2 linked regions of the Alloalcanivorax dieselolei B5 genome follow. Each later gene encodes a partner of the first gene's protein in a complex. Links are inferred from orthologs where the notes say so. Each region holds a gene or a part of one and is shown on either strand. Other genes may lie near its edges. The genes, in order: nusB and rpsJ.

What was found.
Region 2: the proteins of nusB (region 1) and rpsJ are in contact, whole or in part, in a solved structure (PDB 3D3B), measured with the Escherichia coli proteins. The link is inferred for Alloalcanivorax dieselolei B5 from one-to-one orthologs.

What each region holds. Positions count from the first base shown.
Region 1 is NC_018691.1:918,963-927,760, forward strand. What follows is about bases 2,356-5,267. They hold nusB (transcription antitermination factor NusB), read left to right. Parts: upstream 2,356-3,527; coding sequence 3,528-4,007; downstream 4,008-5,267. Other genes in these bases: ribBA (bifunctional 3,4-dihydroxy-2-butanone-4-phosphate synthase/GTP cyclohydrolase II), read left to right, coding at 2,356-2,920; ribH (6,7-dimethyl-8-ribityllumazine synthase), read left to right, coding at 3,058-3,528; thiL (thiamine-phosphate kinase), read left to right, coding at 4,048-4,959; B5T_RS04250 (phosphatidylglycerophosphatase A family protein), read left to right, coding at 4,978-5,267. Also shown: B5T_RS04215 (putative signal transducing protein), read left to right, coding at 102-512; B5T_RS04220 (GFA family protein), read left to right, coding at 532-939; B5T_RS04225 (riboflavin synthase), read left to right, coding at 1,066-1,728; more of ribBA, read left to right, coding at 1,808-2,355; more of B5T_RS04250, read left to right, coding at 5,268-5,454; dxs (1-deoxy-D-xylulose-5-phosphate synthase), read right to left, coding at 5,582-7,504; B5T_RS04260 (polyprenyl synthetase family protein), read right to left, coding at 7,604-8,506; B5T_RS04265 (exodeoxyribonuclease VII small subunit), read right to left, coding at 8,496-8,732. UniProt on the Escherichia coli protein: Part of the processive rRNA transcription and antitermination complex (rrnTAC). The complex forms an RNA-chaperone ring around the RNA exit tunnel of RNA polymerase (RNAP).
Region 2 is NC_018691.1:4,196,227-4,204,999, reverse strand. The notes cover bases 861-3,747. They hold rpsJ (30S ribosomal protein S10), read left to right. Parts: upstream 861-2,091; coding sequence 2,092-2,403; downstream 2,404-3,747. Other genes in these bases: rplW (50S ribosomal protein L23), read left to right, coding at 3,710-3,747; rplD (50S ribosomal protein L4), read left to right, coding at 3,111-3,713; rplC (50S ribosomal protein L3), read left to right, coding at 2,461-3,096; tuf (elongation factor Tu), read left to right, coding at 861-1,887. Also shown: fusA (elongation factor G), read left to right, coding at 1-662; more of tuf, read left to right, coding at 694-860; more of rplW, read left to right, coding at 3,748-4,006; rplB (50S ribosomal protein L2), read left to right, coding at 4,026-4,850; rpsS (30S ribosomal protein S19), read left to right, coding at 4,873-5,148; rplV (50S ribosomal protein L22), read left to right, coding at 5,159-5,503; rpsC (30S ribosomal protein S3), read left to right, coding at 5,508-6,200; rplP (50S ribosomal protein L16), read left to right, coding at 6,214-6,627; rpmC (50S ribosomal protein L29), read left to right, coding at 6,631-6,822; rpsQ (30S ribosomal protein S17), read left to right, coding at 6,825-7,094; rplN (50S ribosomal protein L14), read left to right, coding at 7,147-7,515; rplX (50S ribosomal protein L24), read left to right, coding at 7,531-7,845; rplE (50S ribosomal protein L5), read left to right, coding at 7,859-8,398; rpsN (30S ribosomal protein S14), read left to right, coding at 8,410-8,715; rpsH (30S ribosomal protein S8), read left to right, coding at 8,742-8,773. UniProt on the Escherichia coli protein: Involved in the binding of tRNA to the ribosomes. Part of the processive rRNA transcription and antitermination complex (rrnTAC). The complex forms an RNA-chaperone ring around the RNA exit tunnel of RNA polymerase (RNAP).

The sequences.
Region 1 (8,798 bases):
GGTAATAAGCAAAGGGCCGCGAGGTTCTGGCATCCGGCTCTTGTGTTGCGGGAGGCGCGCGGCAACACTGGAGCCCGTCTCCGCCGTCAATGCCAATGCCAATGATCACCGTCGCTGCTTATACCGATCCGCTGCAAGCCCATCTGGCCCGCGGTCGCCTGCAAGCGGAAGGGATTCAGGCGGAAGTGGTGCACGAGCACCACGTCTGGGCCAACTGGGCTTTGTCCAATGCCCTGGGCGGAGTCAAATTGCAGGTGGCCGAGGCGGATGCGGAGCGGGCCCGGACGGTGCTTGGTGAACTGGCCGAAGGGGCCTTTGAACTGGACGAGCCCGAGGCCGACCGCCCCCGCTGTCCACGCTGCGGCGGCCTCACCGGCAGTGAACTGAAGATGCGCTGGCGGGTGGCGATGGTGGGGTTTTTCCTGTTCAGCCTGCCGTTGCCGTTTCGCCGTCGTGAATACCAGTGTATTGACTGCGGTCAACGCTGGCGGGGACGGGATGACGAAGACTAGCAGAGGAAGAGGAACGGCAATGTACACGGGACAATGTTTATGCGGCGGAGTGCGGTTTCGCATCAAGGGGGAACTGGCGTCGGTGCAGGTCTGCCATTGCGCCCAATGCCGGCATGCTCAGGGCACGCCCTTCGCCACCAACATTCCGGTCTCGACCAGCGCCTTCCTGCTGGACGCCGGAGAGGCGCTATTGAAGGGCTTTGAGTCTACCCCGGGCAAGGAGCGGGTGTTCTGCGGCCACTGTGGTTCGCCGCTGTTCAGCCGCCGGGCCGATCTGCCGGATGTGGTGCGGATCCGCGCCGGTCTGATCAACGAGCCGCTGGATGTGCGCCCGGCCTGGCATTTCTTCACCGCCTCCAAGGCCAATTGGTGGCGGATCGACGATGATCTGCCCAACTACCCCGAGGGCTATCCCGGGCATCGTTGAGCGCGCCGGATTTGGCTCCAGCCCCCTGGGCGTTTATCATTTGCCGCGCCGTAGAGACCTTAAACGGGCTCTTGCGCCTTCGCGGCGGTCCGTCCCTGTCCGCCCGGATCATTCAGAGGTACCACCATGTTTACAGGTATTATCGAGGCCCAGGGCCATATCGCCGCCCTGATTCCCAGCAACGGTGACGTGACCCTGCGCATCCGGAGCGCCGACCTGGATTTCGCCGATGTGCGGCTGGGCGACTCCATTGCCGTCAATGGCGTGTGTCTGACCGTGACCGAACTGGTCGGCGGCGACACCTTTTCCGCCGATGTCTCCGGCGAAACCCTGGCGCTGACCTCACTGCAACAGCTCAAGGCGGGCAGCCGGGTCAATCTGGAGAAGGCGATGACGCCCTCCACGCGTATGGGCGGTCATTTGGTCAGTGGCCATGTGGACGGTCTTGGCAAGGTAGTATCCCTGACCCCCGATGCCCGATCCGTGCGCATCGACATCGAAGCGCCGGCGGAGCTGGCTCGTTATATCGCCAAGAAGGGCTCGATTACAGTGGATGGCATCAGCCTCACCGTGAACGAGGTGGATGGCCGGGTGTTCTCCCTCAACATCATTCCCCACACCCAGGACGTGACCACCATTCAGGACTGGAAAGCGGGCACGCCAGTGAACCTGGAAGTTGATATCATTGCTCGTTACCTGGAGCGGTTGCTGCTCGGCGAACGGGCGGCCGAGCCCGGTTCCGGCGGCATCACCATGGCGATGTTGGCGGAACACGGGTTTGTGAAGTAACACTGGTTCTCCCCGTATGCACGCACCCTCCTGGATTCGCGTGTAAGCGTGTTGCGTGTCAGCTTGAAGGCGAATTTTTATGCAGCTCAACAGCGTTGAAGAACTGATCGAGGATATCCGCCAGGGCCGGATGGTGATCCTGATGGACGATGAAGACCGGGAAAACGAAGGCGACCTGGTGATGGCGGCCGAGCACGTGACCGCCGAGGCGATCAACTTCATGGCCAAATACGGGCGCGGGCTGATTTGCATGCCCATGTCCAAGGAACGCTGCGAGCAACTTGATCTGCCGCTCATGGTGCGCGCCAACGGCAGTGGTTTCGGTACTAAGTTCACCGTCTCCATCGAAGCCCGTGAGGGCGTCACCACCGGCATTTCCGCCGCGGACCGGGCGCGCACCGTGCAGGCCGCCGCCGCCCGCGATGCCAAGGCGTCCGATATCGTCCAGCCCGGACATATCTTTCCGTTAATGGCGGAGCCCGGCGGTGTATTGCGCCGCGCCGGCCACACCGAGGCCTCCTGTGATCTGGCGATGATGGCGGGGTGCCAGCCGGCGGGGGTCATCTGCGAAGTGATGAACGAAGACGGCTCCATGGCCCGGCGGCCGGATCTGGAGGCGTTCGCTCAGGAGCACGGCCTCAAGATCGGCACCATCGCCGACCTGATCCAGTACCGTGCCCTCAATGAACAGACCGTGGAACAGGTCAGCGAGCACCCGCTGGCGACCTGGTACGGCGACTTCCGCCTGGTGGCATTCCGCGACACGGTGGACGGGCACGTACACGTGGCGCTGGTAAAAGGCGAGATCACCGAGGACCGGGAAGTAACGGTCAGGGTGCATCAGGTGGACCCGCTGCGGGACCTGATGAGCGCCAAGATCGACGGCCGTACCGGCTGGAACATGCACCGGGTGCTGGATGCCGTGTCCCGGGCGGAGTGCGCGGTGGTGATCATTCTCGGTCAGGACGACGAGTCGGCGGCACCGACCCTGAATCGGATCGAGGCGTTTTTTGATGGCACCGCCACGCAGCCGAAGGGGCAGTCCCGGGCCTACCGCAACATCGGCACCGGCTCGCAGATTCTGACCGCGCTGGGCGTGCGTAAAATGCGCCTGCTCAGCTCGCCAATGAAGTTCAACGCGTTGTCCGGCTTCGGCCTGGAGATCGTGGAATACGTGGAAGCGGAACAGTAGACGCTGGACGCGAGAAGCCGGACGCGAGACGCTGAACCTCAAAAGCGTGAGGCGTCGGGCGTCTGGCGTCCGGCCATCAGTAGACACCACCGTAAGCACCGGCGTTACCCGGTGCGGTGGGTTAGCAGGATGGAATCATGCAAGACATCAAAACCTTTGAAGGCACCTTGAGCAATGTGGGCGGCCGTTATGCCCTGGTGGTGGCGCGTTTCAACAGCTTCGTGGTGGAAGCGCTGCTGGCCGGCGCCGTGGACACTCTGGTGCGGCACGGCGTGGAACGCGCCGATATTGAAATCATTCGCGTGCCGGGGGCCTGGGAGCTGCCGGTGGCGGTGAAGAAAGTGCTGGAGAAGCGGGACTACGACGCCGTCATCGCCCTCGGCGCGGTGATCCGCGGTGGTACCGCGCATTTCGAGTACGTCGCCGGTGAAGCCGCCAAAGGCATCGCCGCGGTACAAAACAGCACCGGTGTGCCGGTGGCGTTCGGTGTCCTTACCGTGGACAGCATCGAACAGGCCATCGAGCGCAGCGGTACCAAGGCGGGCAATAAAGGCGCGGAAGCTGCCTTGTCCGCTCTGGAAATGGTTTCTCTGTTCAAGGCCCTTTAATGACCACTCCCGCTTCGTCCTCCACCCCCGCCGCCCGCCGCAAGGCCCGGCGTTACGCCTTGCAGGCGCTGTACCAATGGCAACTGGCGGGGACCACGCTGAGCGATATCGAGGCTCAGTTTTTGGCCCAGAACGACATGAGCAAGGTCGATCGAAGCTATTTTCATGATCTGCTCCACGGCGTGCCCGCCCGGGTCACTGACCTGGACGAATCGCTGAGGCCCTTTCTGGACCGCCGGGTGGAAGAGTTGTCCCAGGTGGAGAAGGTGATCCTGCGGATCGGTGCCTTCGAACTGCGAGAACGCCTGGACGTGCCTTATCGGGTGGTGATCAACGAAGGTATCGAACTGGCCAAGGTGTTCGGTGCCGATGATTCCTTCAAGTACGTCAATGGGGTTCTGGACAAGCTGGCCCGCCGGGCGCGCGCGGCGGAAACCCGGCCCGGCGGTGCCGCGCCCGACGATCAGCCGCCCTCCTGACGCGCCTTTCCTGACCTTTCGTTCATGAACAGGAGCTGGCATGGACGAGTTCGCTCTCATCCGCCGCTACTTTCATCATCGCCAGGGCGAGGACGTGGTCCTCGGCCCCGGCGATGACGCCGCCCTGCTGTCGCCGCCGGCCGGTGAGCAACTGGTGATGACGTTGGACACCAGTGTCGCCGGTCGTCATTTCCCCGAGGATATGCCCGCCGCCGATATCGGTTACCGCTGCCTGGCGGTGAACCTGTCGGATCTCGCCGCCATGGGCGCCACGCCCCGCTGGTTTCTGTTGTCCCTGACCTTGCCGCAAGCCGATCCGGACTGGTTGCGCGATTTCAGCGCCGGCCTGTTCGAACTGGCCGATCAGGCCGGTATCTCTCTGGTGGGCGGCGACGTGACCCGGGGGCCCTTGAATATCGCCATCCAAGCCACCGGCTCGGTATTGCCGGGGCGCGCGTTGCGCCGGGATGGCGCGCGGCCGGGCCAAACTCTGGCGGTGACCGGTGCGCCCGGGCTGGGCGGGCTGGGGCTGCGTCACTGGCGGGCCGGTATGCGCGATTCGCAAAGCGCGCGGCATTTTGCCCGCCCGCGCCCCGCGTTGGAGTGGGGCGCGGCGCTGGCCGGGCGTGCCGGTGCCGCTCTCGATGTGTCCGACGGCCTGCTGCAAGATCTGGGGCATATTCTGAGCGCCAGCGGTGACCTGGGGGCGGAGCTGGTGCTGGCGGACCTGCCGGTGAACGACGAACTGGCGGCGCTGGAGGCGGAAGACCGCTGGGCGTTGCAGCTGTCCGGCGGCGATGATTATGGTCTGTTGTTTACCTGGCCGGCCGGTGTCGCGGTCCCGGAAGGGGCCCGGGCCATCGGCCGGATCACCGATGGCGGGGGGGTGCAATTGCATTATCCCGATGGGCGGGTGAGCGACGCGGAGCCGGGCGGCTGGCGTCACTTTTAGCGGTATGGATATATAACCATGGATATCGCCAATCCGGTCCATTGGCTTGCTTTCGGTTTCGGCTCGGGGTTGTCGCCAGTGGCGCCGGGCACCGCCGGCAGCGCACTGGCGTTGCTATTGTGGTGGTGGCTGGCGCGTTTGCCGGTGCCCTGGTACTTGCTGTTGGTATTGGCGTTGAGTCTGGCCGGAGTGTGGATCTGCGGCAGTACCAGCAGCCGGTTGGGGCTGCATGATCCGTCGGCCGTGGTCTGGGACGAATGGACCGGCCTGTGGCTGGCGCTGGCCGGTCTGCCCCGGCGCTGGTGGTGGGGGACCGCCGGGTTTGTGCTGTTCCGTCTCTTCGATGTGATCAAGGCCGGGCCGGTGGGCTGGGCGGATCACGCCTTGCCCGGCGGTTGGGGCATTGTCGCGGATGATCTGATCGCCGGGGCGATGGCGCTGGTGGTGCTGTGGTTGTTTCGCGCCATTGGGCAGCGGCGTTCGCCATCGCCGTGACTGTTTATGGCGCAAACTGTGGGAGCCAGCCTGCTGGCGAATATGGCCTTCGGCGTTGGGATATTCGCTTGCAGGCAAGCTCCTACAGCGGCTCCGTAGCCCCTTCTGTTGGCAGCGAATGCCCCGTTTACGCCCGATTGGGCAGGGCCGCGTCCAGTCGCTGCAAACGGTCCCGAATCTGACGCTCGACCCCGGCGGCATCCAGGCCGTGGTCGGCCAGCAGCGCTTCCCGCTTGCCGTGGTGGACGAATTCGTCCGGTAGCGCCAGATTCAGCACCGGCATTACCACGCCTTCATCCATGAGCAGCTCATTCACCGCGGAGCCGGCACCGCCCATGCGTTGATGATCTTCCAGGGTGACCAGCAGGGTGTGGCTGGTGGCCGCGCCGAGGATCGCGTCGCGGTCCAGCGGCTTGACCCAGCGCATGTCGAGAACAGTGGCGTCCAGGGCCTCGCCCGCCTCGCGGGCAGCTTCGCCCAGAGCACCGAAGGACAAAATCGTCACCGGTCCCTTGCCTTCCCGCAGCACCCGGCTTTTGCCCAGTGGCAACGGTGTCATGTTGTCTTCAATAATGGCGCCGGGGCCGGTGCCGCGGGGATAGCGGACCGCCGCCGGTCCCTGGTGCAGCCAGGCGGTGTAGAGCAGTTGCCGGCATTCGTTTTCATCGCTGGGCGCGGCGATCACCATGTTGGGTACGGTGCGCAGGTAGGCCAGGTCGAAAACACCGCCGTGGGTGGCGCCATCCTCACCAACGATGCCGGCGCGATCCAGGCCAAACGTCACATCCAGATCCTGCAGGGCGACATCGTGGATCAACTGGTCGTAGCCCCGTTGCAGGAAGGTGGAGTAGATCGCCACTACCGGTTTCTGGCCTTCGCAGGCGAGACCGGCGCCCAGTGTTACCGCGTGCTGTTCGCAGATCGCCACGTCGTGATAGCGGTCCGGGAAACGGTCACGGAACGCCACCATGCCCGAGCCCTCGCACATGGCCGGGGTAATTCCCACCACCCGTGGATCGCGCTCGGCCATGTCGCACAGCCACTGGCCAAACACGTCCTGGTATTTCGGGCCTTTGGCCTTGGCCGGTTTGGCCACTTCCACCTTGGCTTTGGGCTCGATCTTGTTGAGCGCGTGATAGCCCACCGGGTCCGCCTCGGCGGGAGCGAAGCCCTTGCCCTTGGTGGTGTACACGTGCAGAAGCTGCGGCCCTTCCAGGTCACGCATGTTCTCCAGGGTGGCGGTGAGCTCGTCCAGGTCGTGGCCGTCGATGGGGCCGATGTAGTTGAAACCGATGGCCTCGAACAGCATGTCCGGGCTCACCATGTTCTTCATGCTCTCCTCGGTGCGACGCACGAAATCCCAGGCCGCCGGCATCGCCGACAGCACTTTCTTGCCCCCTTCGCGCAGCGCGATATAGGTCTTGGAGGCCCAGATGCGGGCGAAATAGTTGGCCAGACCGCCCACGTTGTGGCCGATGGACATGGTGTTGTCGTTGAGGATGACCAGCAGATTGGCGCGGGTGTGGGCGGCGTGGCTGAGAGCCTCGAACGCCTGCCCGGCGGTCATGGCGCCATCGCCGATCACCGCCACGGTACGCCGGTCCTTGTCCCCCTGGCGGGCGCCCAGAGCCATGCCCAGGGCGGCGCTGACCGAGGTGGATGAATGGCCCACGCCGAAGGTGTCATAGGGGGATTCGCTACGCTTGGGAAAGCCGGACAGGCCATGCCGCTGACGGATACTGGTCAGTGCTTCGCGGCGCCCGGTGAGAATCTTGTGCGGATAACACTGATGGCCGACGTCCCATACCAGGCGATCATGGGGCGTATCAAACAGATAATGCAGTGCCACGGTCAGCTCCACCACGCCGAGGCCGGCGCCGAAGTGGCCGCCGCTGCGGCCCACCGCGAACAACAGGTAGGCACGCAGTTCGTCCACCAGCTGCTCGAGCCGGTGCGGTGCCAGCCGGCGCAAATCCGCCGGAGCGTGGATGCTGTCCAGCAGCGGCGTGGCCGGGCGGGTGAGCGGGATGTCGGTAAAGGTCTTTGGCATAACTGCCTCTGAACGGAGCTGCGATGTTCCGCCGCCGGCGGCCGGCCAAGGCCGGGCGGGTGCGGAAAACGTCATTATAGCGGGGTTGAGGCAACCCCGTCAGTGACCGCGGCGGACGATATAATCGGCCAGATCGAGTAGAGGGCGGGCCGCTTCTCCGTGGCTTTGCAAGTGCTCGCGGGCCTGCTGGCAAAGGGTTTGGGCCCGTTCGCGGCTGGCCTCCAGACCGATCAGGGCGGGGAAGGTGCTTTTACCTTGTTTTTCATCCGAGCCGCTGGGCTTGCCCAGATGCGCGGTATCCACGGTGACATCAAGGATGTCGTCCTGAATCTGAAACGCCAGGCCGATGGCGTCGCCGAAAGCCAGCAGAGCCCGCTCCAGGGCCGGATCCGGGCGGTTCGCCGCCAGATAACCCAGGTGCAGACTGGCGGTAATCAGGCGGCCGGTCTTCAGGTAATGCATGCGTTCCAGGGCACTGACCTGCTGCAGGCGGCCCTCGGCCTCCATATCCTGCATCTGGCCCCCTGCCATGCCGGCGGCCCCGGCGGCCCCGGCCAGGGTGCGCACCATGCCGGCCCGGGTGGCGGCGGGATAATCGCCGGCGCCGCCAAGCAGTTCGAACGCCAGCGTGAGCAGAGTGTCGCCGGCCAGAATAGCGGTGGCCTCGTCGAAGGCGCGGTGACAGGTGGGCTGGCCGCGGCGCAGGTCGTCGTCGTCCATGGCCGGCAGATCATCGTGTACCAGCGAATAAGTGTGGATCAGTTCCACTGCCGTGGCGGGGACATCGGCCTGTTCCGGCGTGCCGCCGCTCAACTGGCAGGCGGCGTACACCAGCAAGGGACGAATCCGTTTGCCGCCGGCCAGGGCAGCGTAGCGCATGGCCTCGGCGAGGCGTGGCGCATCGCTGTCGGCGGGTTGCGGCAAATAGATGAGCAGAGCCTGCTCCAGGCGGGCGCGGGTGTCGTCGGCGAAAGGGCCCAGGCCCGGTTTGTCACTGGCCATCGGGGGCCTCGAAGGGGGCCGGTTCGGCGTCCGGATCCTGTTCCAGCAGGATCTGTACTTTCTGCTCGGCCCGGGACAGCGCCTGTTGGCACTGGCGGGTGAGTTTTACCCCTTCCTCGAAAGCGCGCAGAGACTCTTCCAGGGTCATCTCGCCGGATTCCATGCGTTCCACCAGGGCTTCCAGGTTATCCAGGGATTCTTCCAATTGCGGGACTTGCTTGGCCATCGTTTTCCTCCGTGGGCGGCGCAACGTTAACGGAGGCGCCAGGCCGGGTCAATCGGTGGCGCGGAG
Region 2 (8,773 bases), 3.3 Mb from region 1 along the record:
CAAACGTGGGCGCGCCGCAGGTGGCGTACCGTGAAACCTTCACCAAGCCCGCCGACGTTGAAGGCAAGTTCGTCAAGCAGTCCGGTGGTCGTGGCCAGTATGGTCACGTCAAGGTTAAGTTCGAGCCGATCGACCGGGACGAGGAGTTCCAGTTCGAGGAACAAATCCATGGTGGTGTGGTGCCGAAGGAATACTTTGGCGCGATCCAGAAGGGTATCGATGAGCAGCTGCAGTCTGGCGTGCTCGCTGGTTATCCGATCCTGGGTGTGAAGGCCATTCTGTATGATGGCTCCTACCACGAAGTGGATTCCAACGAGAACGCCTTCCGCATGGCGGGTGGCCTGGCGGTGCGTAATGCCGCCAAGGAAGCCGGCGCGGTCCTGCTGGAGCCGATCATGAAAGTGGAAGTGGTCACTCCGGAAGAGTACATGGGTGACGTGATGGGTGACCTGAACCGTCGTCGTGGTACCGTCCAGGGTATGGATGACACCGTCTCCGGCAAAGTGATTCGCGCCGAGGTGCCGCTGTCCGAGATGTTCGGCTACGCCACCGACGTGCGTTCCATGTCCCAGGGGCGTGCCAGCTACTCCATGGAGTTCCTGAAGTACTCCGAGGCTCCGCGCAATATTGCCGAAGACGTGATCAGCGGCAAGAAATCTTAAATTTACGGTGAATTTGTAAAGGTATAGAACCGTGGCAAAGGAAAAGTTTGAACGTAATAAACCGCACGTAAACGTGGGCACGATTGGTCACGTTGACCATGGTAAGACGACGCTGACGGCCGCTTTGACGCGGGTGTGCTTCGAGGTGTGGGGTTCTGGTTCGGCGAGCGCCTTCGATCAGATCGATAACGCCCCGGAAGAGCGTGAGCGTGGTATTACGATCGCGACCTCCCACGTGGAGTACGACTCTCCGACCCGTCACTACGCGCACGTTGACTGCCCGGGTCACGCCGACTACGTGAAGAACATGATCACCGGCGCGGCGCAGATGGACGGCGCGATTCTGGTGGTGTCCGCGGCGGACGGCCCGATGCCGCAAACGCGGGAGCACATTCTGCTGTCTCGCCAGGTGGGCGTGCCGTACATCGTTGTGTTCCTGAACAAAGCGGACATGGTGGACGATGAAGAGCTGCTGGAACTGGTTGAAATGGAAGTGCGTGAGCTGCTGAGCGACTACGACTTCCCGGGCGACGACACCCCGATCATCAAGGGTTCCGCTCTGAAAGCGCTGGAAGGCGACACCAGCGAGATCGGCATGCCGGCGGTACAGAAGCTGGTGGAAACGCTGGACGAGTACATTCCGGAGCCGGAGCGTGCGGTGGACCTGCCGTTCCTGATGCCGATCGAGGATGTGTTCTCCATCTCCGGCCGCGGTACCGTGGTAACCGGTCGTGTGGAGCGTGGCATCATCAAGGTGGGTGAAGAGATCGAGATTGTGGGTATCAAAGATACCACCAAGACCACCTGTACCGGTGTTGAGATGTTCCGCAAGCTGCTGGACGAAGGCCGCGCGGGTGAGAACGTTGGCGTGCTGCTGCGTGGCACCAAGCGTGACGAAGTGGAGCGTGGTCAGGTTCTGGCGAAGCCGGGATCGATCACCCCGCACACCAAGTTCGTTGCCGAGGTGTACGTGCTGGGCAAGGACGAAGGCGGTCGTCACACTCCGTTCTTCAACGGCTACCGTCCGCAGTTCTACTTCCGTACCACCGACGTGACCGGTGCCTGTACGCTGCCGGAAGGCACCGAGATGGTGATGCCGGGCGATAACGTGCAGATGGACGTTGAGCTGATCGCACCGATCGCCATGGAAGACGGTCTGCGCTTCGCGATCCGCGAAGGTGGCCGTACCGTTGGCGCCGGCGTGGTGGCCAAGATCGTAGAGTAAGATAAATTGAGGCCGGGGCTTGCCCCGGTCTTCTTTTGTCTATATACTTTGCGCCCTCTTTCCAGTGTTAATACTGGAAAGGGCACGATCAACCGGGGCATCGTTCCCGGGCTTGTTTTGACACCCACCTCCTTCGGATGAGAAGGATGGGCGGGCTTTTTGCCATCTAAAGTATGGTTCGAAACAGTCTGGAGTTTGTTAGCTATGGCTAGCCAGAGAATCCGAATCCGTCTCAAGGCTTTTGATCATCGCCTGATCGATCAGTCCGCCCAGGAGATCGTGGATACGGCAAAACGCACGGGTGCGCAGGTACAGGGTCCGATCCCTCTGCCCACACGTAAAGAACGGTTTACGGTGCTGGTCTCTCCGCACGTTAACAAAGATGCGCGGGATCAGTACGAGATCCGTACCCACAAGCGGATGGTGGACATCGTGGAGCCCACGGACAAGACCGTGGACGCACTGATGAAGCTGGATCTGGCCGCTGGTGTGGATGTGCAGATCAGCCTGGGATAACTCAGCCTGAGACAACAACGTGCGGCCTGGCCGCAACAGGTTGTGAAGAGGTAGACAATGGCGATTGGTGTAATCGGTCGAAAATGCGGGATGACCCGGGTGTTCACTGAAGAAGGTGTCAGTGTTCCGGTGACCGTGATTGAAGTGTCCCCGAATCGGGTGAGCCAGATTAAGACCGAAGAGACAGATGGCTACGAGGCCGTGCAAGTGACGGTGGGCGAACGCCGCGCAAACCGAGTGACCAAGCCAATGGCGGGCCACTTCGGCAAAGCGGGCGTCGAAGCTGGCCGCACTGTGGGTGAATTTCGCGCTCCGGCGGGCGACCTGCAGGTGGGCGGTGAGCTGACCCTGGAAGTGTTCGAGGCTGGCCAGATCGTGGACGTGACCGGTACCTCTAAAGGTAAAGGTTTCGCCGGTACGGTTAAGCGTTGGAATTTCCGTACTCAGGACGCCACCCACGGTAACTCTCTGTCCCACCGTGCTCCGGGTTCCATTGGTCAGAACCAAACCCCGGGCCGCGTATTCAAGGGCAAGAAAATGGCGGGCCACATGGGTGCCGAGCGTGTGACGGTTCAGAATCTGGAAGTCGTGCGCGTGGACGTGGAAAAGAATCTGTTGCTGGTTAAGGGTGCGGTCCCCGGCGCGGCCGGTGGTGATGTGATCGTGATCCCGGCAGTGAAGGCGAAGGCCTGAAAGAGGAATAGAGGATGAATCTCAATACCGCCTCTGGAGGTACCGTTACTGTGTCTGAAGTCGCCTTCGGCAAAGACTTCAACGAGCCTCTGGTTCATCAGGTTGTGACTGCTTATCTGGCAGGCACCCGTCAGGGTTCCAAAGCGCAGAAAAGCCGCTCCGATGTCAGTGGTGGTGGTCGTAAGCCCTGGCGGCAGAAAGGCACCGGCCGCGCTCGCGCCGGTACCATTCGTAGCCCGCTGTGGCGTGGCGGCGGCAAAACATTTGCCGCGGTGCCCCGTGACCACTCACAGAAAGTAAACCGCAAAATGTACCGTGGCGCGCTGCGCTGCATTTTGTCCGAGCTGGTTCGCCAGGAACGCCTGGTTGTGGTGGACGACTTCTCCGTCGACACCCCGAAAACCAAGCAGGTGGCCGCCAAGCTCAAGGATCTGAACCTGAGCAATGTTCTCATCGTGACTGATGATGTGGATGAGAACCTGTATTTGGCAGCTCGTAACCTGCCGAAGGTCGACATCCGCGATGCCAGCGGTGTGGATCCGGTCAGCCTGATCGCCTTTGACAAGGTGCTGGTGACCGTGCCGGCTCTGAAGAAACTTGAGGAGGCGCTGGCATGAACAAAGAGCGCATTTTAAAAGTGCTGCTTGCACCGCACTTTTCCGAAAAGGCCACCGACGCGACCGAGAGTAGCAATGCCTTCGCTTTCAAAGTGGCAAAAGACGCTACCAAAGCGGAAATCAAAGCTGCCGTGGAAGCTCTGTTCGAGGTCAAGGTGCGCAACGTTCGGACTCTGAACGTGAAAGGCAAGCGCAAGTTCTTCGGTCGTGTCGCCGGTAAGCGTAGCGACTGGAAGAAGGCCTACGTATCCCTTGAACAAGGCCAGGATATTGACTTCCTGGGCGCTGAGTAAGGTAAGGGAGTAAGTAATCATGGCGATTGTTAAGACCAAGCCGACTTCTCCGGGCCGCCGCTTTGTCGTAAAGGTGGTCAACGAGGAGCTGCACAAAGGTGCTCCCTACGCGCCCTTGCTGGAAGCCAAGGCCAAGAATGGCGGCCGTAACAACAACGGCCGTATCACCACCCGTCATAAAGGTGGTGGTCACAAGCAGAAATACCGCGTAGTGGATTTCCGTCGTAATAAGGACGGTGTCCAGGGTGTGGTGGAGCGTCTGGAATACGATCCGAACCGTTCCGCGCACATCGCGCTGGTGAAGTATCTGGATGGCGAGCGTCGTTACATTTTGGCGCCGAAAGATCTGAAAGCCGGCGACCGCGTTCAGTCCGGCGAAGATGCTCCGATCAAGGTGGGTAATGCTCTGCCGCTGCGCAACATTCCGCTGGGTTCCACGATTCACAATGTGGAACTGAAGCCCGGTAAAGGTGGTCAGCTGGCTCGCTCCGCGGGTACTTCTGTCCAGCTGCTGGCGAAGGATGGACAGTATGTAACCCTGCGTTTGCGCTCCGGCGAAATGCGTAAGGTGCACGCTGAGTGCCGCGCCACCATCGGGCAAGTATCCAACAGTGAGCACAGCCTGCGCTCGCTGGGTAAGGCCGGCGCAACCCGCTGGCGCGGTGTTCGACCCACTGTTCGCGGTGTGGCCATGAACCCCGTGGATCACCCCCATGGTGGTGGTGAAGGGCGTACGTCCGGTGGCCGTCATCCGGTAACCCCCTGGGGTGTACCGACCAAGGGCCACAAAACCCGTACCAACAAGCGCACCTCCAAGATGATTGTGCGCGACCGTCGTAAGTAAGGGATAGAGAGAGGTTCAGGCTGTGCCACGTTCACTGAAAAAAGGTCCGTTTCTGGATCACCACCTGTTGAAGAAGGTGGAAGAAGCGGTGGAAGCCGGCTCCCGTAAGCCGATCAAAACCTGGTCCCGTCGCTCCATGATCATCCCGGAGATGGTGGGTTTGACCATCGCGGTACATAACGGCCGTCAGCATGTTCCGGTATTGGTTTCCGAGCACATGGTGGGCCACAAGCTGGGCGAATTCGCCCTGACCCGTAACTTCCGCGGGCATATCGTGGACAAAAAGGCTAAGCGATAAGGTGACAGCCATGGCGACTGAAGTTGCAGCCCGTCTGCGGGGCGCAAGAATTTCGGCTCAGAAAGCCCGCCTGGTGGCCGACCAGATCCGAGGTCTGGAGGTGGAAAGGGCGTTGAATGTTCTCGCCTTTAGCCCCAAGAAGGCGGCCAAGATTGTTAAGAAGGTGCTGGAGTCCGCGATTGCTAACGCGGAAAACAACGACGGCGCCGATGTGGATGAGCTGAAAGTATCCACCATCTACGTGGATGAAGGCATGTCGATGAAGCGTATTCGGCCCCGCGCGAAAGGGCGGGCGGATCGCATTCTCAAGCGTACCTGCCACATCACTGTAAAAGTCTCGGAAGGTCAGGAGTAACCAGATGGGTCAGAAAGTTCATCCGATCGGTATTCGTCTGGGCATCGTCAAGGAGCACAACTCCCTGTGGTATGCGGGTCCCAAGACCTATGCTGACTGCCTGGTAACCGATCTCGAGGTGCGTGAGTATCTGTTCAAGCGCCTCAAGAATGCCTCGGTGAGCCGAATTAAGATCGAGCGTCCGTCCGAAAACGTTCGCATCACCATCTCCACGGCACGTCCGGGGATCGTGATCGGCAAGAAGGGCGAGGACGTTGAGCGCCTGCGTCGCGACGTCGCTGCCAAGATGGGTGTGCCGGTGCACATCAACATCGAGGAAGTGCGTAAGCCCGATGTGGATGCCCGTCTGGTAGCCGATAATATCGCTGGCCAGATCGAACGCCGCGTTATGTTCCGCCGCGCTATGAAGCGTGCGGTGCAAAACGCGCTCAAGGCCGGTGCCCAAGGTATTCGGGTCCAGCTTTCTGGTCGTCTGGGTGGTGCCGAGATTGCTCGTACGGAATGGTACCGTGAAGGTCGCGTGCCGCTGCATACTCTGCGTGCGGACATCGATTACGCCAACGTGCGTGCTGAGACCACCTACGGAACCATCGGTGTGAAGGTCTGGATCTTCCGTGGCGAAGTGCTTGGTGGCATGGAGCAGGTTCAGGAAGAGCAGAAGCAGTCCAAGGGCGCGAAAAAACGCGGCCGTGGTTAAAAGGTAACGAACGATGTTGCAGCCGAAGCGTACCAAATTCCGGAAAATTCATAAGGGCCGTAACCGTGGCCTGGCACAGCGCGGCAACAAGGTGTCTTTTGGCACCATCGGCCTGCAGGCCACCGGCCGTGGCCGGATCACCGCGCGTCAGATCGAAGCGGCTCGTCGGGCCATGACCCGTCACATCAAGCGTGGCGGTAAGATCTGGATTCGGGTCTTCCCCGATAAGCCGATTACCCAGAAGCCGCTCGAAGTGCGGATGGGTAAAGGTAAAGGTAGCGTGGAGTACTGGGTAGCCCAGATTCAGCCGGGCCGCATGCTCTACGAAATGGAAGGTGTTTCCGAAGACGTGGCGCGTGAAGCGTTCCGTCTGGCCGCGGCCAAGCTGCCGGTCAGCACCCGTGTCGTGACTCGGACGGTGATGTAAGCCATGAAAGCGAGCGAACTGAAAGAAAAAAGTGTTGAGCAGTTGCGCGAGCAGCACCTTGAGCTGCTGGAACAACAGTTCAAGCTGCGCATGAAGAAAGCATCCGGTCAGCTTTCCCAAACCCATCAGCTTGGGACGGTCCGCCGTGATATTGCACGTGTGAAGACCATTCTGCGGGAAAAACAGGGTAACTAATCATGGCAGAGTCGAAACAGAAACTGCGCCGGACCGTTACCGGTAAAGTGATTTCCAGTAAAGGTGATAAGACCATCACCGTATTGGTTGAGCGCCGGGTACAGCACCCCATTTATGGCAAGATCATCAAGCGTTCTACCAAACTGATGGCTCACGATGAGCAAAACCAGTGTGGCGAAGGCGACCTGGTCACCATCGAAGAATGCCGTCCGCTGTCCAAGCGTAAAAGCTGGATGCTGGTCAGCGTAGTGGAGCAGGCCGTTCAGGCCTGATGAGAGAATGCTGTGGCTGCCTGCACAGGGCAGGAGTTGGAGAGAGTAAGCGATGATTCAGACCGAAACCATGCTCGAAGTCGCCGATAACAGCGGTGCTCGTCGAGTGCAGTGCATCAAGGTGCTGGGTGGCTCCCACCGCCGCTATGCAGGCATTGGTGACATCATCAAGGTCACAGTAAAGGAAGCGATTCCGCGTGGTCGTGTTAAAAAAGGCGACGTGATGAGCGCTGTCGTGGTACGTACCCGTCGTGGTGTGCGTCGCCCCGATGGTTCTGTGATTCGTTTTGACGAAAACGCCGCGGTCCTGTTGAACAACAACAAGGCTCCGATCGGCACCCGGATTTTTGGGCCGGTGACCCGTGAACTGCGTAATGACCAGTTCATGAAGATCATCTCCCTGGCACCGGAAGTTCTTTAAAGGCGGGTTAAGGCAATGCTCAAGATCAAGCGCAATGACGAAGTCATCGTAATCGCGGGCAAGGACAAAGGTAAGCGGGGCCAGGTGCAGCGCGTGCTCCCTAACGGCCGCCTTCTTGTCTCCGGTGTGAACATGGTGAAAAAACACGTTCGCGCCAACCCTAACCGCGGTATTCAAGGTGGCATTGTTCAGCAGGAAGCGGGTATCCATGCTTCCAATGTGGCCATCTGGAATGCGAAGGCCCAGAAGGCCGATCGTGTCGGCGTCCGTTTCGAGGACGGCAAAAAAGTGCGGTTCTTCAAGTCCAACGGCGAAGCGCTGGACGCGTGAGGTTAGGTGAACCATGAGTGATCTGAAGAAGGTTTACAACGAAGAGATTGTAGCGAAACTCCGCGATGAGTTCGGTTACAAGAACGTCATGGAGGTGCCCCGCATCACCAAGATCACCCTGAACATGGGTGTGGGTGAAGCGGCTGCTGACCGGAAGGCGATCGAAGGTGCGCTGTCGGATATGACCGCCATCGCAGGTCAGAAGCCGCTGGTCACCAAGGCACGTAAGTCCGTGGCGGGCTTCAAGATCCGTGAAGGTTGGCCGATTGGCTGCAAGGTGACCCTGCGTAACCGTCGTATGTACGAGTTCCTGGAGCGCCTGGTATCCGTGGCAATCCCGCGTGTCCGTGACTTCCGGGGTCTGAACCCGAAGTCCTTTGACGGCCGTGGCAACTACTCCATGGGTCTGCGGGAGCAAATCGTGTTCCCGGAAATCGATTTCGACAAGGTCGACAAGCTGCGTGGTCTGGATATCACCATCACCACCACAGCCAAGACCGATGACGAAGCACGGGCGCTGCTGCGCGCCTTCAACTTCCCGCTGAAAGGCTAAGAGGATTTGTCATGGCAAAGGTCTCTATGAAAAACCGGGAGGCGAAGCGCGCCAAGTTGGTTCAGCGTTACGCCACCAAGCGTGCCGCGCTGAAAGCGGTTATCCAGGACCCCAACGCGGAACCCGAAGCGAAGTGGGAGGCTCAGCTGGAGCTGCAGAAGCTGCCGCGGGACTCTTCTTCGGTTCGCCAGCGTAACCGCTGCCGCATTACCGGCCGTCCGCATGGTTACTACCGCAAGTTCGGCCTGAGCCGCATTAAACTGCGTGAAGCGGCGATGCGTGGTGACGTTCCCGGGCTGGTTAAATCCAGCTGGTAAGCAAAGAGTAGCGGAGCAACTGCAGCATGAGCATGCAAGATACCCTGGCGGATATGTT